Regions from separate parts of the Halomonas sp. RT37 genome, predicted to be linked through region 2. Evidence: riboswitches for the same ligand, from Rfam matches in the RefSeq annotation. Region 2 holds a riboswitch; the other holds the start of a gene.
What was found. Region 2 has a riboswitch for thiamine pyrophosphate ahead of NFG58_RS06775 (3-oxoacyl-ACP reductase). Riboswitches for the same ligand answer to the same signal wherever they lie in the genome.

Region 1: another riboswitch for thiamine pyrophosphate. It lies ahead of thiC (phosphomethylpyrimidine synthase ThiC); the one in region 2 lies ahead of NFG58_RS06775 (3-oxoacyl-ACP reductase).

What each region holds. Positions count from the first base shown of each region.
Region 1 covers NZ_CP098827.1:1,331,682-1,351,566, reverse strand. Annotated here, with positions in the region: gene NFG58_RS06015 (AbrB/MazE/SpoVT family DNA-binding domain-containing protein) at 1-186, opposite strand, end outside; gene NFG58_RS06010 (glucan biosynthesis protein) at 538-2,124, shown strand; gene mdoH (glucans biosynthesis glucosyltransferase MdoH) at 2,124-4,025, shown strand; gene NFG58_RS06000 (hypothetical protein) at 4,225-4,929, opposite strand; gene NFG58_RS05995 (GSCFA domain-containing protein) at 4,926-5,984, opposite strand; TPP riboswitch at 6,748-6,901, shown strand; gene tenA (thiaminase II) at 6,983-7,651, shown strand; TPP riboswitch at 7,663-7,797, shown strand; gene thiC (phosphomethylpyrimidine synthase ThiC) at 7,875-9,827, shown strand; gene NFG58_RS05980 (acetate kinase) at 10,098-11,312, shown strand; gene pta (phosphate acetyltransferase) at 11,309-13,471, shown strand; gene NFG58_RS05970 (putative sulfate exporter family transporter) at 13,566-14,615, opposite strand; gene NFG58_RS05965 (choline dehydrogenase) at 14,799-16,430, opposite strand; gene dctP (TRAP transporter substrate-binding protein DctP) at 16,656-17,888, shown strand; gene NFG58_RS05955 (TRAP transporter small permease) at 17,888-18,475, shown strand; gene NFG58_RS05950 (TRAP transporter large permease) at 18,486-19,763, shown strand; gene NFG58_RS05945 (IclR family transcriptional regulator) at 19,859-19,885, shown strand, end outside.
Region 2 covers NZ_CP098827.1:1,520,470-1,524,821, reverse strand. Annotated here, with positions in the region: gene NFG58_RS06785 (sodium:solute symporter family protein) at 1-1,107, shown strand, start outside; gene NFG58_RS06780 (LLM class flavin-dependent oxidoreductase) at 1,223-2,512, opposite strand; gene NFG58_RS06775 (3-oxoacyl-ACP reductase) at 2,512-3,321, opposite strand; TPP riboswitch at 3,369-3,467, opposite strand; gene NFG58_RS06770 (SOS response-associated peptidase) at 3,566-4,240, opposite strand.

The sequences.
Region 1 (19,885 bases), 180 kb from region 2:
ATCACAGCGTGCCAGCAATTCCTCCAGGGAATACTTTGGCTTTGACGCCACAGGCTTCAACACCAACCTGTGGGAAGTTTCCTCGACTTCCAGCAAATCCCCATCGCTGAGGCCCAGCTGTCGAAGCAATTCAACTGGCAACCTGATGGCGGCACTATTGCCCCACTTCTGAATCTTGAGTTCCATATCACTCCCCTCCTGTACGTATCTACACAGTAGATACGCGCTGCCTCGACCGCAAGCTCGTGCATCAACTTCGCCTGTTACCGCTCAGTAACCTGCCCACCCCGATACCGTCGCCAATCGGCGACACGGAACCCGAATTAGCACAAACCCTCAAATGCACTCCGATGACATCTATTGCAACTTTTGTCTCGGCCAATAGGCTAGATTAAAAGCTGGCTCGATCTGGCATAGAAAGTGGCATAGAAGGTCGCATAGAAGATGCCATCGATGTGAACGGCAGAAGGATCCCCTACACCCCCAGCGGGCGACCCCGAGCCACCGGGCGTTCGTCCGCTCGCAAGGAGAGCGCACTTGGACACGGCAATATCTCGAGCACGACACACCCTTGCACGGCGGCGACCTGGCTCGCGCAACCTGGCGCTCGCCTTCGTCGGCGTCATCACCAGCGCCGCATTGACGACGCCGGCCATGGCCGTCGAGACCGGCGCGCTGTTCGAACAGGTCACGAACCGGGCCAAGGAACTGGCCGCGTCCCCCTATGAAGAGGCCTCGGCCGAGCTGCCCGAGGCCCTCACCGAGATGGACTACGATCGCTACCGACAGATTCGCTACCGCGATGAGCGGGCACTTTGGAAGGATGATGGCGATTTCGAGGTGGAGCTCTTCCACCCAGGCTTTCTGTATGACCAGCCGGTGGATATCCACCTGCTGGAGGATGGCGAGGTACGCTCGCTGCCCTTCGAGCCTGAGCGCTTTCGCTACGACGACGATGCCGCCGACCTCGCCGAGCTCGACCTGAGTGGGCTCGGCTATGCCGGCTTTCGCCTGCACTACCCGCTCAACCGCGCCGACTACAAGGATGAGTTCGCGGTATTTCTGGGCGCGTCCTACTTCCGCCTGGTCGGCCGCGACCAGGGCTACGGCCTGTCGGCCCGTGGCCTGGCCATCGACACCGCCCTGCCCCAGGGCGAGGAGTTTCCCGCCTTTCGTGAATACTGGCTGGTCAAGCCGCAGCCCGGCGATACCCACATGACCGTGCTGGCGCTGCTGGACAGCCCGTCTCTGGCCGGCGCCTACCGCTTCGACATCGCCCCGGGCAAACGCACCCAGGTCGACACCGAGGCACGCCTGTTTGCCAGGGAAGACGTCGAGAAGCTCGGCGTCGCACCGCTGACCAGCATGTTCCTGCATGGCGAGATGGATCGCCGCCAGGAGGACGACTACCGCATCCGGGTACATGACTCCAGCGGCCTGCTGATGGCCACCAGCACCGGCGAGTGGACATGGCGCGTGCTGGAAAACCCCGAAAGCCTGCAGATCTCCGGGCTGCAGGACACCTCGCCCAAGGGCTATGGCCTGGTCCAGCGGCCCCAGCACTTCAACGCCTACCTGGACATGGAGGCCCGCTACGAGCGTCGCCCCAGTCAGTGGGTCGAACCCCAGGGCGAGTGGGGTGAAGGCCATGTCGAGCTGGTGGAGATCCCCACCGACAGCGAGGCTCACGACAACATCACCGCCTACTGGGTGCCCGCCACCCCGCTGATGGCCGGCGACTCCCGCACCTATCGCTATCGTACCTGGACCTTCGGCGACACCCCCACGGCCGAGCCGCTGGCTCGTGTGGTGCGTTCGCGCCAGGGCTGGGGCGGTGTGCCGGGACAGAGCGATCCCCCCGACGAGCGCCTGCGCCAGTTCATCATCGACTTCCGCGGCGGTGAGCTCGAGGGACTCGATGCCAGCCAACCGGTCGAGATGACCCTGACCACCTCCAGCGGCGAGACCGCCGAGGCCAAGGTCACACCGCTGCCCGACGACGACACCTGGCGCGCCGCCTTCACGCTGCTGCCCGACGGCGACCAGCCCGCTGATATCCGCCTGACTCTCATGCTTCGTGGCGAGCGCCTGAGCGAAACCTGGAACAGCATCTGGAGCCCCTGATGAACGCTCATACTCCCGAGGTACCCTGGCCACGCCTGCGACGTCTTGGCGTCGGCCTGGCCATTGCCGCCACCACGGCGCTGGGGGTCTGGACCATGTTCAGGATCCTCTACGTGGAGGGCATCAGTCCGCTCGAGATGGCGATCATCGGCCTGTTCGCGATCACCTTCGGCTGGATCACCATGGCCTTCTGGAGCGCGCTGATCGGCTTCGTGCTCAACCTGACCGGGCGTGACCCGCTGAGCCTGAAGCCGCGCCATTCCTATCCCATGCGGCCCGAAGGCTCCCACTCCCGCACCGCCCTGGTGATGCCGATCCACAACGAGGACGTGCTGCGAGTCGCCGCCGGACTCGAGGCCACCTGCAAGGATCTGAATGACCTGCCGCAAGGCATCGAGGTGGAAGCCTTCGTGCTCAGCGACAGCACCGACGACGAGGTGGTGGCCGAGGAAAAGGCCGCCATGGCCGAGCTGCAGAAGCGCCTGGAAGGCCACTGCCAACTGCACTACCGCCACCGTGACAGTAACGTCGGGCGCAAGGCAGGCAACCTGGGCGACTTCTGCACCCGTTGGGGCAGCCACTACGACTATATGCTGGTGATCGACGCCGACAGCTTGATGAGCGGCACCACCGTCATCGAGCTGATCGACGAGATGATGGCCAACCCGCGCCTTGGCCTGTTGCAGACGGTGCCGATTCCAGTGCGCCAGGACAGCCTGTTTGGCCGCGCCAACCAGTTCGCTGCTGCACTCTACTCGCCGATGCTGGCCAGCGGTCTGAGCTTCTGGCACGCCACCGCGGCCAACTACTTCGGCCACAACGCCATCATTCGCGTGGACGCCTTCACCGATGCCTGTGGCCTGCCGGAGCTGCCCGGCAAGCCACCGCTGGGTGGCGATATCCTGAGCCACGACTTCGTCGAGGCGGCGCTGCTGCGCCGTGCCGGCTGGCAGGTGCGCATGCGCACCGACCTGGGCGGCAGCTTCGAAGAGATGCCGAGTCATATCCTCGACTACGCCAAACGCGACCGGCGCTGGGTCCAGGGCAACCTGCAGCATATGCGCCTGCTCGGCGGGCGCGGACTGCACGTGCTCAGCCGTCTGCACTTCTTCTTCGGTGCCCTCGCCTACCTGTCGTCGCTGGTGTGGCTGGCGATCCTGGTGATCAGCACCATCGACGCCCTGATCCGGGCGCTGGTGCCGACCAACTTCTTCACCTCGAGTTCGCAGCTGTTTCCCGACTGGCCGATCGCCCCACCCAACCTGATCATGCCGCTGCTGATCGGTACCCTGGGCATGCTGCTGATGCCCAAGGTACTGGGGCTGGTGCTGGGGCTGATCCAGAACCCGCAGGCCTATGGCGGACGGGCCCGGCTCGTCGCCAGCATGCTGCTCGAGACGCTGTTTGCCATGCTCATCGCGCCGCTGATGATGGTGTTCCACAGTCGTTTCGTGATTCAGGTACTGAGCGGCCGCACCGTGGCCTGGGATCCACAGTCCCGCGAGGGCCGCGCCCTGCCCTGGAAGGAAGCCTTTCGCCACACCTGGCTATGGTCACTGATCGGCGCCTTGTGGGCGCTGGTGACCTGGGCCTTCACCCCGAGCTTCTTCATCTGGCTGACGCCGGTGTGGCTCGGCCTGGTGATGGCCGCTCCGCTGGTCCGCTGGAGCTCCAGCCTGAGCATCGGCCGGGCCCTGAGGCGCGCCGGCCTGTTGCTGGTCCCGAGCGAGACCCGCCCCCCGGCGGTGGTAGGCGAGCTTCGCGTCGCCGAGGCACCACCGCCGCCGGCGACCCCGGCCGAGCCGCCACGGGAAATCCCCCGCGAGATGCCGGTGCAGTCCTTTCGTGAGCACGGCACGGAATCGGCGCCGGAAGTCTCCGGCGAGAAGCCCGTCGACTGAGCCGGTGCCGTGGCACAGCGTTGTGTCCTCCCCCTCCTTTTGCATCATCCGGAGGGGGAATCCCAGCGGACTACAACACGTCAAGCATAGTGGCGTGATCCATGATTCATCTGTTTGCCGCTGTCTGGTGGTAACGCTTTGCTCTACAAAGAGCGTTCTCCAGCTCCGAATAACACACATCCGCCAGGACAACCCTTTGTCAATCTCTACTTAAAAAGCAGGATAGCCACTTTTTCCCGAACTCTTCGTTCATATGCCTGATATCATGGTCTGGATGCGCTTCCTCATCCATGGCATCCCCTACAGGCAATCTTTTACTTCCCTTCGAGAGCTCCCGCTCCGTAAAACATCCGTTGACGATGGTATCAGCAGGCTGAGCGATCAACTCGGCATTGCATTTATCATACACTTCATCGTTCATCAACTTTATTCCGGACAGGTAGCTTTCCGGAGGATAACTTCTATCATCACCTTTCTTCTGAATAGGCAGGGGATTATGTCCAACATATATCTTTTTATTGGTCACGCTCCTGATCATTTCCATGATCTTCCAGGACGTCGTACCCTTGACACTATCCTGCACGGCTTGTTTTATTACTGCTGATGAAAAAAACTTCCCAAGTTCGACAAAAAAAACTTCCATCTGAAGTCCGTAAATCAAGAATAGGTCATATTCAACGATATCAATTTCACTCTTGCCACCCGATGTATAGGTGATGGTTCTCTTTAATCTAGCTGTTTTTGGAACAAGTTTATTATCGATGAGAATCAGTCCACCCAAGCCATTACTTCTAGCGGTAAAGAAGACAAGATTATATTCTTGATGCCACTCCGGCATCAGGTCCCAGGCTCTTTTCAAAGCACCAACGTGGCTATTGCCCAGCACACAAATATTTTTCTTCATTCCTTACCTCCAAAGGCGTCGTAGATCTCTTCTTCGCAAACCAGATCATTAACTTTCTTTACGTTACCTACCCTCTTGTTTTGTTTTCCGAAAATCTCAGCGCCGAACTTTGTCCTCAGAGAAGAAAAAAAATGATTCATCACAAAATCGACACCGTGGGGGTTAACACTTCGTTGATTGGGTTCGAAAAACACCCCCTTGAAAACCGGGCTGTTGATTATTTCATACGAAGGAAAATAATCCACATAATTACAACCTCTAGCAATTTGCCCAGCCACGGCGCGCAACACTGACTTGGATTCCATTGTAGCGACGATCACGTTGTTCCTGGAGTTGGTCGCTACCAAAGGAACAGGGGAAACTGTCAATATAAGGCGTAGCGCAGGATTCTCATGACGCATTATTTCTATGGCATCTCGCAGATCATTCATCACAGAGGGATACATCTGATTCTTGAACGCATGGATACCTTTCAGGTAGGTCCCTGCTGAAGTTCCGGGACACATCGGATACTCGTAGCCGTATTCCGCATTGAACCAGCTTTCAGTCAACCCTAGGGTGAAGACAAAGAAGTCTGATGAGACGATGCATTCCCTAAACGCTTTTATTGTCTCCTCTCGAGAGAGCATTAACTCTTCTTTACTACAGAAACCCTCTGGTTCCACCACGGGGCGAAAGGGATCATAGAACCGTCCGTCCTTTTCCCAAATCTCCTCAGGCGGCTCTTTTATCCCTGTTGCCCACTCTACCCACTGCTTCAACAATGAGGTAGTGTATATATTCCCGGTTCTGGCCGAAAAAATATTGTAATTGTATTTTTTTGCATTTTCCTGCGAGAGTCCCTTGGGTGGAGTTTCTGTCGAGACCCAGTTGAACCCTCTGCTATCAAGAGCATTTCCAATATGTTGCGCAAAGCAGGAACCGAAGGTAACCACCCTACTATCCTTTGTGATCTTGAACTGTGGAGACCACAAATTGGATATGTCAAAAAACGACTTTTCGGATACAGCTTTTTTCCAGAAGGCACGGTCTGGAAGTGTCGAATATGGATTCATATTAATCACCTCAGATATAAGATATAACATCGGTCGTGAACGAACAAAATTGATAACGTCTATCTTAAATCACACATTGCCACGACGAATAGGAATGTTTACGCCAACACTGGCATCTCGTCTTCCTTTCTAAAATATTTGCATAAAAAAAGATAGGCGAAATATTTGTCTATTGTGTTGAGAAACGAGCACTGACAACGGCCCCGGAGCCCTTCATAAAAACCTTCCCCATGCACCATTTACCTGACCCACGGGTGGTTCAAAAGAGAACAAAGCAAGCATTTTTAGCTTCCATGAAAGCTCGGCGAACCAATGCTGCCAATAAAACGGGACCAACACACCTGTCACTTTCTGCCCTTCTTCACAAAGGAGTCGTCAAGCGCACAACGACTGTCAGAATATCGATAAAACAAACGTACTTTTTTCACTCTAGATTCTCTCACATATTCTCTATCAGGCAGCCGCAAAACACGCAAATACAATCCAGAGAACATCCAGGAAAAACCACGCAAATATCCCTTTAAATAACAACAAAATCGTCGAAACTTTGTCGAATTGATCAATCAGGACTCTACTTCGCCACATTTCCTCAATCGGATAAAATGCATTCTCAACCATGCGGAAACTTCTCCAGATATCTGGGCAGTTGCACTCTCGCGATATCGTGGAAACCTCCTCCCCCCAGCGGCGTATCTACTGATCGGGATCGGTTCTTGCCAAGCCGAGGTGGACTCCCTTCGAGGTCATGCTAGACTCGATCCAGACTCGCTTGACGGGGTGCCGGTGAATCCGGCTGAGATGGCGCAGGGCCAGGGTGACGAATCACCGGCCGCCAGCGCCGATCCCGTGGAACCTGATCCGGGTGCGGTGTGGCTTCACACCTTGAACCGGCGTAGGGAATCAGGCGGTGGTGCCAGCCCCTGCGCGCGCACCTCCCTCCTTTCTCGTCGCCGTGTCCTTGGCCGCCGCTCTCCGGATTCGCACCAACCGGAGGCAACATGGGCTACCGCTTTACCGATCTTGTCGACGCCTGCCGCGATGACTGGCACGCCTACATCGAACACGACTTCGTGCTCGCCCTTGGCCGTGGTGAACTGGCCGACGCCAGCTTCCGTCACTATCTGAAGCAGGACTATCTGTTTCTGCTGCAGTTCTCCCGGGCCTACGCCCTGGCGGCCTACAAGAGCCACAGCCTCGACGAGCTGCGCGGCGCCTTCGACGGCATGAAGACCATCCTCGACGTGGAACTCGGCCTGCATCTCGCCTTCTGCCGCGACTGGGGCATCGGCGAGGCCGAACTCGCCGAGCTGCCCGAAGCCCGCGCCACCCTGGCCTATACCCGCTACGTGCTGGACGCCGGCAGCCGCGGCGACCTCCTGGACCTGCACGTGGCGCTGGCCCCCTGCATGGTCGGCTACGCCGATATCGCACGAAACCTCAACGCCCGCCCGGACACCCTGCGCGGTGCCGACAACCCCTTCGACGCCTGGATCGCCATGTACGAAAGCGACGACTTCCAGGCCGCAGCGCGCCAGGAGCAGGCCTGGCTCGATGATCAGCTTGGCCAGGTGTCCGGCGAGCGCTTCGCGCGACTGTCACGGATCTTCGCCGACGCAACACGACTCGAGATCGACTTCTGGAAGATGGGACTCGATCTAAGCGACTAACACAATCAGCACCACGCTTGACGGGGGGCCGCCAGAGGCGGCTGAGATCATGCAGCGCATGGGACCCGTTGAACCTGATCTGGGGGTAACCCCGATGCCATGGCATCGCGGTGAGGACCAGCGTAGGGATCAAGCGCTCACGGCCCAGGCCACGACGCCCCCTCCTTCCTCGCGCCATGCCTACAACAACGACAGCACCCAGTGCCGTGAGAAGGACAAGCCAATGCCGCTCGATCAACCCGTTTCCTCAAACAAACCCCGCCATAGTGCGCACTTCCTGGCCGAGACCGCCCAGGTCGACCAGGCCGCGGTTGCGCCGCTGCCGGGCTCTCGCAAGGTCCATGTACAGGGCTCCCGCGACGACCTGCGGGTGCCGTTTCGCGAGATTTCGCTGTCGGCGACCCGCACCTCCGGGGCCGATGAGGCCAACCCGCCGCTCTTGGTCTACGACACCTCCGGCCCCTACACCGATCCCCAGGTCGAGGTCGACCTGCGCCGCGGGCTTGCCGAGTTGCGCCGGCCCTGGATCGAGGAGCGCGACGACACCGAATGGCTCGATGGCCCGACCTCGGACTACGGTCGCCGACGTGCCAACGACCCGACGCTCGCTCCGCTGCGCTTCGAACTGACTCGTACGCCGCGCCGCGCACGTCGTGGCGCCGATGGCCGCGCCGGCAATGTTACCCAGCTGCACTACGCCCGCCGCGGCATCATCACCCCGGAGATGGAGTTCATCGCCATCCGCGAGAACCAGCGTCGACAGGCCCTGGCCGATGGCTATCGAGGCAGCGATGAGGTCGAGCGCATCCTTGACCACCAGCATCCCGGGCAGGGCTTCGGCGCCCGTCTTCCCGAGGAGATCACCCCAGAGTTCGTGCGCCAGGAAGTCGCCGCCGGGCGCGCCATCATCCCCGCCAACATCAACCACCCGGAAGCCGAGCCGATGATCATCGGGCGCAACTTCCTGGTGAAGATCAATGGCAATCTGGGCAACTCGGCGGTGACCTCCTCCATCGAGCAAGAGGTCGAGAAGATGACTTGGGGCATCCGCTGGGGCGCCGATACCATCATGGATCTGTCCACTGGCCAGAACATCCACGAAACCCGTGAGTGGATCATCCGCAACTCGCCGGTACCGATCGGCACCGTGCCGCTCTATCAGGCGCTGGAGAAGGTCAAGGGCGTGGCCGAGGACCTCACCTGGGAGGTGTTCCGCGACACCCTGATCGAGCAGGCCGAACAGGGCGTGGACTACTTCACCATCCACGCAGGCGTGCTGCTGCGCTACGTGCCGCTGACCGCCAACCGGGTCACCGGCATCGTCTCCCGAGGTGGCTCGATCATGGCCAAGTGGTGCCTTTACCATCACCAGGAAAGCTTCCTCTACACCCACTTCGAGGAAATCTGCGAGATCTGCAAGCAGTACGACGTGGCCTTCTCGCTGGGCGATGGCCTGCGCCCGGGCTCGGTGGCCGACGCCAACGACGAGGCCCAGATGGCGGAGCTCAAGACCCTGGGTGAGCTGACCCATATCGCCTGGAACCACAACGTCCAGGTGATGATCGAAGGCCCCGGCCACGTGCCCATGCACCTGGTCAAGGAGAACATGGACAAGCAGCTCGAGTACTGCGACGAGGCGCCCTTCTATACCCTTGGGCCGCTGGTGACCGATATCGCCCCGGGCTACGACCACATCACCTCGGGCATCGGAGCGGCGATGATCGGCTGGTACGGCTGCGCCATGCTGTGCTACGTCACCCCCAAGGAGCACCTGGGCCTGCCCGACAAGGACGACGTCAAGACCGGCATCATCACCTACAAGATTGCCGCCCACGCCGCCGACCTGGCCAAGGGGCATCCCGGCGCCCAGCGCCGCGACAACGCCCTGTCCAAGGCGCGTTTCGAGTTCCGCTGGGAGGACCAGTTCAACCTGGGCCTGGACCCTGACACCGCCCGCGCCTATCACGACGAGACGCTGCCCAAGGACTCCGCCAAGGTGGCCCACTTCTGCTCCATGTGCGGCCCCAAGTTCTGTTCCATGAAGATCAGCCAGGAGGTCCGCGACTACGCCCGCGACAACGGCCTGGAGGGTGACGGCGACGCCGTCATGGCCGGCATGGAGGAGCGCGCCCGGGCCTTCCGTGAACAAGGCGCGGAGCTCTACAAGGAAGTCTGAGACAAGCCACTCCCCGGCGCATCCCCGGGCAGCGTTCGACTGCCCGGGGATGCACGTCTTGTACGCCTGGTCCCAGTTCTGCCGCACAAAGTTAGACAAAAGTCTAACTCGAAGATTCATGCACTTGACGCTCATCACGGCTTCGTCGGATCCACCAGCAAAGCCGTTCGACTACCTCCCCAGGCCAGTTATTCGCGCCCCGGGGCGGTGCTAGATTCGCCGCCATCCCACGCATTCTCGCCTCACCAAGGCGTCTTTTCTGGAGATGGCATGAAAGCCCCGATTCTGGTGATCAACTGCGGCTCCTCTTCGATCAAGTTCGCGCTGGTCGATCAGGCCCCCGACGCTCCCCGACTGTCCGGTATCGCCGAGCGCCTGGGTAGCCACGAGGCTCGCCTCAAGCTTGTAGACGAACACGGCAGCGCCCGCGAGGTCTCGCTTCCCCGAGCGACCCACGCCCTGGCGCTCAAGACCATCCTCGAGCACCTTGACGTCCACCGGCCCATCGGTATCGGCCACCGGGTGGTACACGGCGGCGAGCGCTTCACCGCCGCTACCCTGCTCGACGACGCCGTGGTGCGCACCATTCGCCAGACCATCAGCCTGGCTCCCTTGCACAATCCGGCCAACCTCGACGGTATCGTCGCCACGCGCCGGCTGTTCGAGGATCTGCCTCAGGTGGCGGTGTTCGATACCGCCTTCCACCAGACCCTGCCGCCCCACGCCTACCGCTACGCCATCCCCGAAGAGCTCTACAGCCGACACGGCATCCGTCGCTACGGCTTCCACGGCTCGAGCCATGCCTACGTGACCGGACGCCTGACAGAAGTCAGCGCCCGTGGTGAAGGCGGCTGGCTGATCGCCCACCTGGGCAATGGCTGCTCCGCCACTGCGGTATGGGCCGGCAGGAGCCTGGACACCAGCATGGGCATGACCCCGCTGGAAGGCCTGGTGATGGGCACCCGCAGCGGTGACGTCGACCCCGGCCTGCACCTGCACCTGGCGCGCCAGCTAGGCATGTCGCTGGAGGGCGTCGATCAGTTGCTCAACCAGAAGAGCGGACTGCTGGGGCTGTCCGAGCTGACCAACGACATGCGTGAGCTCGAACAGGCCGCCAGTGAAGGTCACGCCGGCGCGAGCCTGGCCATCGAAGTGTTCTGCTACCGCCTGGCCAAGTCCTTGGCGGGCCTGGCCTGTGCCCTGCCCCGGATCGACGGCATCGCCTTCACCGGCGGCATCGGCGAAAACTCTGCCCTGGTGCGCGCCCGGACCCTGGGCCACCTGGAGGCCCTCGGTGTGCGCCTGGACGCTGACGCCAACGAGAGCCTCGGGCGTGGCGAGGAAGGCCAGATCCACGACCGAGGCGCCAGCTCGGCGCCGGAGATCCGCGTCATCCCCACCGACGAAGAAGGCTATATCGCCAGCCAGACCCGGGAATTGATCGCGAGCCAGGCGTCCACGCCAAAGCTCGAGGAGGTTCTGTGAGCACCCAGTCCCGCACGCTGCTGCTGATCCCCATCGACGACGGCGTCGCCCTCACCTCCGCCGGCCTCGGCCTGCTTCGTGCACTGGATACGCTAGGGCTGGACGCGGGTTTTCTGCAGCCCTTCAGCCAGTCCGAAGGTGGCGAGCAGGCAAGTGACAACGACGAACGCGCCCGCTCGCTGGTGGCCAGCACCCTGGGCATAGGTTCGCCGCGTCCGATCTCGCGCCAGACACTGGAGCAGTATCTCGGCCGCGACGATCGCGATGGTCTGCTGGAACTCGCCGTGGAGCGTCACGCCCGCGTCGCCCGCCCTGCCACCGGCAAGGCACCGGCGCTGATCGTGGTGGAGGGCGTTCGCCCACTGCCGCGAAACGCCTACGCCTTCGACCTCAACGTGCGCCTGGCCAGTGCCCTCGACGCCCAGGTGGTACTGGTCGCCGATGGCCAGATCGCCGATCCCCAGGAGCTGGCCAAGCAGTTGCAGTTCCATCGCCAGAGCATCGACGCGGTGGGTTCGGTGCGTACTCTGGGTGCCATGCTGATGCGACTGCCGGGGGACGGCGACGGCTCGGCCATCGACCAGACCCTGGCCTCGGTCAGCGAGGTCGAGGCCCGCGCCCATCGCCAGCACTGGCAGCAGCAGCTCGCCAGCGGCGCCGATCTGACCCTGCCGGTGGTCGCGGCGGTGCCCTACCGGGCCTCCCTGACCGCACCGCGAGTGGTAGACGTGGCCCGTGCCCTCGATGCCAGGATCCTGCACCACGGCGAGGCCGATCGCCGCCGCGTCGCCCACTCGACGCTGGGGGCCCGCAGCGCCGAGCACCTGCTCTACGCCCTGCGTCCCGGCGAGCTGATCGTGTCACCCGGGGACCGCGACGACACCCTGCTCGCGGCGGCCCTGGCCACCATGAATGGCGTGCCCCTGGCGGGCCTCCTGCTGACCCACGGCGAGTCACCCAGCCAGCAGCTGATCGACGTCTGTCGCCCGGCGCTGGCCTCGGGGCTGCCGGTACTCTCGGTGGACACCGACAGCTACGCCACCGTGGCCCGGCTCACCGAGATGTCCGGCGGCATCCCGGTGGATGATCACGAGCGCGCCGAGGCCATCTGCGCCTTCGTCGCCGATCACCTGGATCGTGACTGGCTGCTGGCACTGATTCACGACGACGCCCAGCGCCGCCTGTCACCGGCGGCCTTCCGCCATCAACTGGTCAGCATGGCCCAGCACAAGCGTCGGCGAATCGTGCTGCCCGAAGGCGACGAGCCACGCACCCTGGAAGCGGCCATCCTGTGCCAGCGTCGTGGCATCGCCAACTGCGTGCTGCTGGGCAAGCGTCGCGCCATCCTCGAGGTGGCCAAGGCGCGTGGCCTTGAACTGCCCGACGACCTGCAGATCCTCGACCCGGACGCCGAGCGTGGTCGCTTTGTCGCACCCATGGTCGAGCGCCGGCGTGGCAAGCTGACCCCGCTGACCGCCGAGGCCCAGCTTCATGACAGCGTGGTGCTGGGTACCATGATGCTCGCCGAAGGCGAGGTCGATGGCCTGGTCTCCGGCGCCGTGCATACCACCGCCAACACCGTGCGCCCGGCCTTTCAGCTGATCAAGACCGCCCCCGGCTACGGCCAGGTGTCGTCGGTGTTCTTCATGCTGCTGCCCGACCAGGTGGTGGTCTACGGTGACTGCGCGGTCAACCCCGACCCCGACGCCGAGACGCTGGCCGAGATCGCCCTGCAGAGCGCCACCAGCGCCGAGGCCTTCGGCATCGAGCCGCGGGTCGCCATGATCAGCTACTCAACCGGCGAGTCCGGCAGCGGCGCCGACGTCGACAAGGTCCGCGAGGCGACTCGCATCGCCAGGGAACGGGCGCCGCACCTGGCCATCGACGGCCCGCTGCAGTACGACGCGGCGGCCATCGCCAGCGTGGCCCGGCAGAAGGCACCGGAGTCCCCGGTGGCCGGTCGCGCCACGGTGTTCGTGTTCCCGGACCTGAACACCGGCAACACCACCTACAAGGCGGTCCAGCGCAGCGCTCGGGTGGTCAGCATCGGCCCCATGCTTCAAGGCCTCAACAAGCCGGTCAACGACCTGTCCAGGGGCGCCCTGGTGGAGGATATCGTCTATACGATTGCGCTGACCGCGATCCAGGCCGGTCAGTAACGACCAGCACAGCGCCACAGACCGTCAGAAACGCCGAGGCCCCGGGAGTACCGGGGCCTTGGCATTTGTGTGGGCTTTGGCCCGGGACCGCTCGCTACCACTCGGCGATGCCGGTATACAGGCACACCAGCACCAGCCCAAGCAGGAAGACGGTCTCGGCGACCATCAGGATGACGGGCTTCCAGCCGACCACGGCGAGCTTCTGGAAGGAGGTCTTGATACCGAGTGCGGCGATGGCGGTGACCAGGCACCAGCGCGACAGGTCGGTCATGCCCTCGACCATCACCTGGGGGATCACACCAAGGCTGTTGATCAGCACCAGCACCACGAAGGCCACCAGGAAGCTCGGGAACATCGGCACCTTGCCGCCTTCACCGCCACGGGCGCGGCGAAACAGCAGCATGAACACCATCACCGCCGGCACCAGCATGGCGACCCGCAACAGCTTGACGAAGGTTGAGATGTCGCCGGTCTCGTCGGAGATCATATAGCCGGCACCGACCACCTGGGCGACGTCATGGATGGTGCCACCAAGAAAGATGCCGGCCTGGGTGTCGGTCAGTTCCAGCGCGCCGACCAGCAGCGGGTAGAGCACCATGGCGGCGGTGGACAGCGTCGTCACGCCAACCACGGTCAGGATGGTATTGCGCTCGGCGATCTCGTTGCGCGGCATCGCCGCAGACAGTGCCAGCGCCGCCGAGGCGCCGCAGATCGCCACCGACCCGCCGGTCAGCAGCCCCAGGTCATTTTTCAGCCCCAGCAGTCGCGCCAGCACGCTTCCCGCCAGAATGGTCAGCACCACCCCGGCGACCACCGTCACCACCGGGCCGATCCCGAGTTCCGCCACCTGCTCCAGGGTGATGCGTACACCCAGCAGGGCAACACCCAGCCTGAGGATGGTGCGGGCGGCAAACTCCACCCCCACCAGGCAAGGGCCCTGCTCGCTGAGAAAGTGCAGGGTCATGCCGAACAGCAGTGCGTAGAGCAGGGTCGGGCCACCGTAGTGATCGGCGATAAAGGTGGTGGCCAGGGCAATGGTGATGCAGATCAGCACCCCCGGCATGCGCTCCCGGGCGGGCTCCAGATGGCGACGCCATCCGGTCACGGGCGTCTCGGGCTTGGCGTGTGTCGTTGGCTGGGACATGGGCGTCCTCTCGTTTATTCGTTGTTCGCGTAGCAGGGGTCGCGCTCAGCGGGTCAGCCGATGACGCGCTATTGATTTGATCCTGGCCCAGCCCGCTGTCGCGACGTTAGGGCCAGAGCGCGGCCTCGAGTAAGGCCAGGCCCCGATGGCATCGATCCGCCGTCGAGATTCCAGCGCTGCACGTCAGGCGACGCGCGCCTGGGCACGGCGATCGGCCTTGATCATGTCCGCCGCGCGTTCGGCGATCATGATGGTCGGGGCGTTGGTGTTGCCCGAGACGATGATCGGCATGATCGAGGCGTCCACCACCCTCAGGCCCTCGAGACCGTGCACCCGCAGTCGGTCATCGACCACCGCCAGGTCGTCGTGGCCCATCTTGCAGGTGCCCGCCGGGTGGTAGATGGTCTGACTGTAGCGCCGGGCGGCCTCGAGCAATTGCTCGTCGCTCTGATACTCCCGCCCCGGCACGTATTCATCGGTGATCACCTCGGCAAGCGGTGCCTGCTCGGCGATGCGTCGCGCCACCTTGATGGCGTCCACCGCCACGCGGCAGTCTTCTTCGGTGCTCAGATAGTTGGGCTGGATCGAGGGGTAGACGGCGGGGTCGGCGCTGGTGATGCGAATACGCCCCCGGCTGGTCGGACGCAACTGGCACACCGAGGAGGTGAAGGCCGAGAACGGATGCACCCCTTCGGCCGGCTTGTCCGCCGACAGCGGCTGCATATGGAACTGGATATCCGGGCGATCCAGGCCCTCCCGCGACTGGGTGAAGATGCACACCTGGCTGGCCGCCAGGGTCAGCGGTCCGGTGCGGGTCAGGGCGTACTGGGTGCCTACCGCCAGCTTTCTCAGCGGATGACGCACCTCGTCGTTGAGGGTGCGACAGGAGGTCTTGAACACCAGCCGGATCTGCAGATGGTCCTGCAGGTTCTCGCCGACGCCCGGTAGTGCGTGGTGGCAGTCGACGCCGACCTCGGCCAGGTGGTCGGGGTCCCCGATGCCGGAGCACTGCAGGATCTGCGGCGAGCCGATGGCGCCGCTGGACAGCAGCACCTCGAGCCTGGCGCTTGCCCGATGGGTGCTCTGCCCCTGGCGGTACTCGACCCCGACCACGCGCTTGCCCTCCAGCAGCAGCCGCTGACAGTGGGCTCGCTTGACCAGGGTGAGATTGGACCGCTTGAGCGCCGGACGCAGAAACGCCTTGGCGGTCGAGCAGCGAAAGCCCTTGTAGGAGGTCTGCTGGAAGTAGCCCACGCCTTCCTGGCTGGCCCCGTTGACGTCGCGGTTCTCGGGAATTCCCGAGGCCTTGGCCGCCTCGATAAAGCGTTCGGCGATCTCGCGGCGCAGGCGCAGATCCGAGACCTTCAAGGGCCCGTCGGCGCCGTGGTAGTCATCGGCGCCTCGCTCCTGGCACTCCGACTTCTTGAAGTAGGGCAGCACCGAGTCATAGTCCCAGCCGTCATTGCCAAGCTGCGCCCAATCGTCGTAGTCCTCGCGCTGACCGCGGATGTACAGAAGCCCATTGAGCGAGCTTGACCCTCCCAGCACCTTGCCCCTGGGCCACTGCAGCCGGCGACCGTCGATGCCCTCGTCGGGATCGGTGAGGTAGCACCAGTCGGTGGCCGGATTGTGCATGGTCTTGAAGTAGCCCACGGGCACGTGGATCCACGGATTCCAGTCGGACCCGCCGGCCTCGAGCAGCAGTACCGACACCTCGGGGTCCTCGCTCAGGCGGTTGGCCAGCACGCAGCCGGCGGAGCCCGCCCCCACGATGATGTAGTCGAAAGCCTCTGGCGGTGGTGTTGTGGTTGTCATGTCGCTCACTCAATCGAGACGTTTTGTCTCAATTGATACTAGACAATTTTCTCAAAATATCAATATCGAGACAAAAAAACTCATTTTTATTGATCTATTCCCGAGAGACTTCTAAGGTGTGGTCAAGGCCCTTTGTCGGGCCCGGTGCCAGGCGACGATCGCCAAGCGCGAACGCCCCGGCACTCCCCTGCATCCCTACACCAAACACAAGACTGGGAGCCTTCCATGAGTTCACGCCTCTTCTCATCAGACGTGTCGCGCCGCGACTTCCTGAATATCTCGGGTCGCTTCGGCATGACCTCCACGCTGCTGGCCGCCAGTGGTCTGGGTGCTGGCCTCACCGCCTCGAGCCTGGCCCGAGCCGCCGACGCCGAGCAGCAACGCCGCTATCAGACCGAACCCAAGTTCCAGCTGCGCTTTGGCGCCTCGGGCTTCAACGAGCGCAATCTCGATATCCAGAAGTCCGGGCAGCTGTTCTTCGCCCGTGACGTCGAGGAGCGCACCAACGGCGCCATCCGCGTCGAGTTCATGGGCTCCAACGAGGTCTGCAACCAGCTCGATTGCGTCAGCAAGGCCCAGCAGGGCATCGTCGACATCTTCTCGGCCTCGACCCAGAATTCCGCCGGCGGCGCGCCCTACCTGAACGTGCTGGACTTCGCCTACATGTTCCCGAGCGTCGCCTCGATGTTTCACTTCTTCTACGACCCTCGCAGCGAGGCCCTGCTGCGCGAGCCGATGCGCCAGCGCCACAACCTGCAGTTCCTGTTCACCCACTGCGACCTGCGCGGGCTGATGATGGGCCAGAGCTGGGCCGACAAGCCGCTGGTGGACAGCCTCGAGGTGCTGCAGGGCACCAAGAACCGCGTCACCGGCACCCAGCTTGGCCGCATCGCCATGGAACAGCTTGGCCTCAACCCGGTCCCGGTGGCCTGGGAAGAGACCCTGGACGGCCTGCGCCAGGGCCTGCTGGACGGCGCCGAGACCTGGATGAGCGCGGTGGCTTACGCCGGCATGGCGCCGGTGGTGTCCCAGGCGGTCGACCTGCGCTTCTTCGCCGGTACCGAGCACACCGCCATGAACCTGTCGAAGTTCGAGGCGCTGGATGCCGAGCTGCAGGATCAGGTGATGGAGTCGGCCTACGCCGCCCAGATCTTCACCCAGGGCATGAACGAGGCCGGCCGCTACCAGATCGTCGGCGCCACCGAACACCCCGCCGCCGGCACCGTGTTCGCCGAGAACAACGTGCGGGTGGCCCCGCTATCCGACGAGATCCGTGCCCAGGCCGAGCAGCTATGCGCCCCGGAGTTCAACCCAGAGCCCTGGGAGCAGTGGCGCGAGCGGCTCAATGCCTGGGCCGGCGACGTCGACATCTACAAGGAAATCCACACCATCGCCCGGGAGATCCCGCGTGAGATGGCGGCGGTCAACGTGGCGCCGAAGCGCTGGTGGAGGGCGTAATGACCGATCACAAGGCCACCGCGGCCCAGGCGACGTCGAACGACGTCGCCGATCGGCCGACCCCCGCCTGGCTGGCGCCGATCAAGTGGCTCGACGCCAATCTGGAAAAGGTGATCATCCTGATCTCCTACAGCGGCATGGCGGGCATCATCTTCGTCGAGGTCATCCGCCGCTTCTTCTTCAGCCTGCAGGCGCCCTGGAGCACCAGCATTCCGGTGCTGCTGTTTCTGTGGCTGACCTGGTTCGGCGCCTCGCTCAACGTCAAGCAGCGCACCCACCTGTCGCTCAACGAGATTCGCATGCGCCTGCCCTACGCCGGTCAGTTCGCCTGCCAGGTACTCGACGCCGTGCTGTGGATCGGCTTCGGCGCCCTGGTCATCCACTTCACCATCGCCCAGGTGGAACTGGCGCACATGAACTTCGCCATCGTGCCGGGCACCGACAACGTGATGCAGTGGTGGTTCTACCTCGCCACACCGCTGGCCTGGGCCCTGATCATCTTCCGGGTACTGCAGAACCTGGCCAGCGACATCGCGCGCTTCCGGCGCCGTGAGCCGTTCAACCTGCAACCGTCCATCATGGACTAGGAGAGACGTCATGACCGACGGCATGCTTATCGGCCTGGTCACCGCGGGCTGCACCACCATCTTTCTGCTGGGGGTACCGATCTTCCTGGTGATCGGCCTGTGGGTGGTCGGCACCAGCCTGATCATCGACTTCACCCTGGCCAATATCGGGGTCACCCTGTTCCAGGGCCTGAGCTTCTTCGGCCTGCTGGCCCTGCCGCTGTTCATCCTGACCGGCGACTTGATCAACGCCGCCGGCATCGCCAAGCGACTGTCCGACTTCGCCTATTCGGTACTGGGCTGGCTGCGTGGCGGCATGGGCATGGCCACCCTCGGCGCCTGCGGCCTGTTCGCGGCGATCTCCGGATCCAACGCCGGCACCACCGCCACCATCGGCTCGATCATGCAGCCGGAGATGGTCAAGAACGGCTACGACGAGCGCTTTTCCGCCGCCACCGCCGCCTCCGGCGGAACGGTCGGCATCATCATCCCGCCGTCGATCATCTTTATCGTCTACGGCTTCATGATGAACCTGTCGATCAGCGACCTGTTCATCGCCGGCATGATCCCCGGGGCGATGATGGTGTTCGGCATGATGGCGGCCTGCCACCTGGTGGCGCGACGTCACGGCTGGGGCACCCTGATTCCGTTCAAGGCGGGTGAAAGCGCACGTTTTGCCAGGCGCGCCTATCTCGGCTTCGCCACCATCGGGGTGGTGATCTACGGCATCTATTCGGGCAAGTTCTCGCCCACCGAGGCCGCCGCCATCACCGTGGGCTTCACCCTGATCGCGGGGCTACTGATCACCCGCGAGATTCGCTTCACCGCGCTGCCCTCGATCATGCTGCGCTCGGGCCAGATCGCCGGCATGCTGGCGCCGTTGATCGCGATCTCGGTGGTGATGCAGCAACTGCTGTCGGTGCTGGGCGCGGGCCAGGCGCTGCAGGACCTGCTCAGTGGCCTGGGAAACTACTATGTGATCCTGGGGGCCTGCATGCTGATGATCCTGCTGGCCGGGATGATCCTCGAGAGCCTGCCGGTGACCATCATCCTGGCACCGATCCTGGCGCCCATCGCCCAGAACGCCGGGGTCGACCCGATCCACTTCGCGGTGATCTTCCTGGTCGGTGCCGCCATCGGCTTCGTCACCCCGCCCTTCGGCCTCAACCTCTACGTGGCCTCGAGCATCACTGGGATCCCCTACCTGCGCCTGGTGAAGTTCGTCATCCCCTACTTCATCGCGCTGATCAGTTGCTGGATCGCGATCTCGATGTGGCCGGCGCTGTCACTGATGCTGGTGAACCTGTAACACCGACAGGCAAGCAGGAGCACGCGGCAAGCCTCACCGGGCTTGCCGCGTTATCATGAGTGCCTGCCACCATTTTCCGTCGTCAAGGATCGCGTATGTCTACAGCAAGCACTCGGACCACG
Region 2 (4,352 bases):
ATCCATCGCTACGGGCGCACCATGTACGCCTTCACCCTGACGATCATGCTGTTCTATCTGTTCATTTCGCTGGCGGCAGGCCTCACCGCAATCGCCCATATGGTCACCCTGCTGGCGCCGATCCCTCTGTGGCTGACCGCCTGCGTAGTGATGATCGCGACCCTGCTCTACACCTTCTACGGCGGCCTGCGCACCACCATCTTCACCGACAAGGTACAGATGCTGGTGATCCTGCCGTTGCTGGCGCTGCTGCTGGTGTTCGGCTGGCAGGCCGCCGGCGGCGTCGCGCCGACGCTCGAGGGCCTGCAGGAACGTGCGCCCCAGTTGCTGGATGTCACCGATGCCGGTGGCCTGCGTGCCGGCCTGACGTTCTTTATCGCGGTGATGCTGACCGGCCTGTTCTACCAGGGCACCTGGCAGCGCATCTACGCCGCCCGGGACAGCAAGGTGCTGCGGCGGGGCTTCTGGATCGCAGGGCTGTTCAACTTTCCGGTGATCGTGCTGATGGGCCTGTTCGGCCTGGCCTTCGTCGGCCTCGGGCTCGAGGGAGACGGTTCGGTGGCGCTGTTCAGCGTGCTGCTGTCCGAGGTGCCGCGGTGGTTCGCCCTGGCCTTGATTCCGCTGGGTCTGGCCCTGGTGATGAGCAGTGCCGACACCACCGTCAACGCCACCTCCAGCATCATCGCCGTCGACATGCACCGGCTGCTGCCCCAGGCCAGCGAAGCCACCCTGATGCGCCTGGCACGCTGGCTGATCGTCGCCGCAGCGGTGCCGGTGACCTGGGTGGCGGCCCAGGGCTACAGCGTGCTCTATCTGTTCCTGCTGGCGGACCTGCTGTGCTCGGCGGCGGCCTTCCCGGTGTTCTTCGGTCTGTTCAATCGCCGCTACGACGGGCGCAACGCGGTCCTCAGCACCGCTGCAGGTCTGGTCGCCGGGCTGGCGATGTTCCCGTCCCCCAGCGGCGGTACCGCCACCCTGCTGGAATCCTTCCTGCTGGCGGCCTTCGTGCCGGTGCTGGTCTCGCTGGTGCTGATGAAGCTGCTGCCATCCCGCCAGGACTATGACTTCACCCGCATGGGCAGTCTGGTGCGGCGTTTCCAGAGCTGACACCGCCACGCTGACAGCCTGGCAAGGCGTGATAAAAAACAGCGGGACGTGCTGACGCGTCCCGCTGTTGTCGTTTCAAGGCCTGGCGATCAGGGGCCCTGGCAGTTCCGGCTCATCAGCGCCCGGGCCGCACCAGCCCCAGGTGATCGCGCAGGGTGCGGCCCTGGTACTCGCGTCGAAACAGCCCGCGGCGCTGCAGTTCCGGTACCACTTGTTCGACCACGTCCTCGATGCTGTCCGGCAGCGACGGCGGCATCAGGTTGAAGCCGTCCGCCCCGCCCTGCTCGACCCAGCGCTGCATCTCGTCGGCGATACGCTCCGGGGTGCCGACCATGGTGCAGTGGCCGCCACCGGCGGCGAGCCGTCCCAGCAACTGGCGCAGCGTCGGTCGTTCGCTCTCGATGATCCGCAGAATCGTGGCGTAGCGCCCCTTGGGCCCGCTGAAGGCCTCCAGTGGCGGCAGCTCGGGCACCGGGGCATCCAATTCCCAGTCGCTCACGTCCTGACCGATGAACTGACTCAACTGGCGCCGGGAGCTGTCCACCGGCAACAGTTCGTCGAGCTCCCGCTGCTTGCGTCTGGCCTCCTCTTCGGTGGAGCCGACGTAGGTGACGAGCCCCGGCATGATCGCGACCTTCGGTCTGCCAGCGGCCTTTACCCGGGCCTGAAGGTCGCTGTAGTAGGCCTGGGCCGAGGGCAGATCGTAGGCCACCGCGTAGATGGCCTCGGCGCAGCGCGCGGCCAGGTCACGGCCCTGATCCGAGGCGCCTGCCTGGAACAGCACCGGGTGGCCCTGGGGCGGACGCGGCACCGTCAGCGGGCCATCCACCAGAAAGTGCTCGCCGTGATGATGGATGGGACCGACCCGGCTGGCGTCGACGTAATCGCCCTGGCGATCCCTCACCAGGGCGTCGTCACTCCAGGAGTCCCACAGCGCCAGCACGGTATTGGCGAATTCCTCCGCCCGGGCATAGCGCTCGGCGTGGCTCGGCATGGCCTCGAGCCCATGGTTGCGCGCCTCGCTGTCGAACATCGAGGTCACCAGGTTCCAGCCCAGGCGTCCGTCGGAGATATGGTCCAGCGAGGCCAGCATGCGCGCAGCATGAAACGGCGTATAGAAGGTGCTGGAGACGGTCGAGATAAGCCCGATGTGTTCGGTGGCCCGCGCCATGGCCGCCAGCATGGTCAGGGGCTCCAGGGTCCACAGCGGACCGTCGGCGATGTTGCCCGCGGCGTGACCATCGGCGAAGAACACCGCATCGAAGCGACCCCGCTCGGCGAGCCGCGCCAGCTCCTCGTAGTAGCGGATATCGGCCAGGCGCTCGACGCTGGAACGGGGATGACGCCAGGCCGCCTTGTGGTGGCCACAGCCCATGATGAACAGATTGAGGTGCATGCTGGCCATCAGTCCTTCACCAGTCCGCCGTCGACCACCAGGTTCTGGCCGGTGACCGCTCGCGACCAGGGCGAGGCGAACAGTAGCGCAGCGTCGGCAAACTCTTGCGGCGTGGTCACCCGTCTCAGCGGTGTGCTGGCGGCGATCAGATCGAACACCGCCTCCGGCGTGGCGCGGGAGGCATCGGTGGTGCGCAATAGGCCCCCGGAGATCATGTTCACGGTGATGTTGTCCGGGCCCAGATCGTGGGCCAGGGTGCGCGTCAGCGACAGCAGCGCCGCCTTGGCGGCGGTGTAGTCGTGGTAGGGCACCACCGGGTTCTGGAACAGGTTGGTACCGATATTGACGATGCGACCAAAGCCGGCCTCACGCATGCCGGCAAGCGAAGCCTGCACCGTGTTCAGCGCACCCCGGGCGACCCCTTGAAGCTGATGATCGAGGTGCTCCCAGGTCAGCTCGTCGGGACCGGGGCGGGCGTCGCCGTTGAAGGCGAAGTCCGGCAGCGCATTGTTGATCAAGGTGGTAACCGGCGCGCCGAAGTGCTCGCGGGCACGCGCGAACATGGCATCGACGGCGCAGCGATCACAGACGTCGGCGGCCACCGCCAGGGCTTGCTCGGGATAGTCGGCTACCAGCGAGTTGGCGCCCTCTTCGCTGCGTCGATAGTTGACCACCACCCGCGCGCCCTGCTCGAGGAAACTGCGCGCCAGGCTGACACCGAGGCCACGTCCGGCGCCGGTGACGACGACCAGCTGGCGGGAAATGGGAAGCGCGGGCGGGCTTGCGGAGGTAGCGGGTGAGGCGTCGGAAAGGGTCATCTGGCGGGTCCTTGGTCGAGGCGAGGAACGCACGCCGACCCCTGGACTGACGACTGCGCTGACATCCCTTCGCCGGTATGAACTGGATCAGGTTCGACGGGTGTTTCTCAGCCCCGCTATCGTGCGGGACACCCCGTGCCATGCGCCTTCGACCTTAGCCCATCGGCGCGGGGCGGACAAGCCGCGCAGCACCTGGAACATCACCGCAGCCAGGGCATGCAGATGGGCGCTTCAGACCCGACGCTCAGCCCGGTGCCTGGACGGCTTCCATCAAGTCCCTTCCTTCCTCTCCCGCCCGATTGACCCTGGTCGAGACCGGCCATGCCTCGAAGGCGCCAGCAGGTAGATGCCGCACCGTCTGGCGCATGACGTCGCGATCACTCAGGGCAGGATCGAGCCAGGGTTCAAGGCTGCCGTCGTCCAGCGCCAGCGGCATCCGGGCGTGCACCTCACTCGCGCAGCCCCGGGCGGGTTCGGTAAGGATGGCAAGGCCCGGCCAGCCGTCGTCCCTTTCACTGAAGATCGCCGCCAGCCACAGCGGCGCGCGATCTTCACGACACAAGAAATAAGGCTGCTTACCGGTCTCGCCCGGCAGCCACTCGTACCAGCCATCCGCCGGCACCAGGCAGCGATGGCGGGCAAAGGCCCCACGAAAATAGCGCGAGGTGGCGACCTTCTCCACGGTGGCGTTGATCGGCTCCGGCGCCCCGGCCTGGGCCCAGTGGGGTCGATAGCCCCACCACATCGAGGTAAAGGAAGGTACGCCCTCCCCGTCCATGGCCAGCGACGTGATCCAGGTGCCCGGCGCGACATTGTAGCGAGGTGGCGGCTCCTGCTCGGGCAGGCGCGGCGCCACCGGCAAGCGCATCAGCGCCGCCAGCTGAGCAAAAGGTGTGTAACAGGCGAAACGGCCGCACATGGTTACCTCCGTTACCGGACCCTGCAGGATCAGCCTAGCACCATCTGTTGCACCCCCATCGGCCTGCCCTGCCCGCTGCGGGTTAGTCATCTGCGAACGTTAAGTTTTCGCT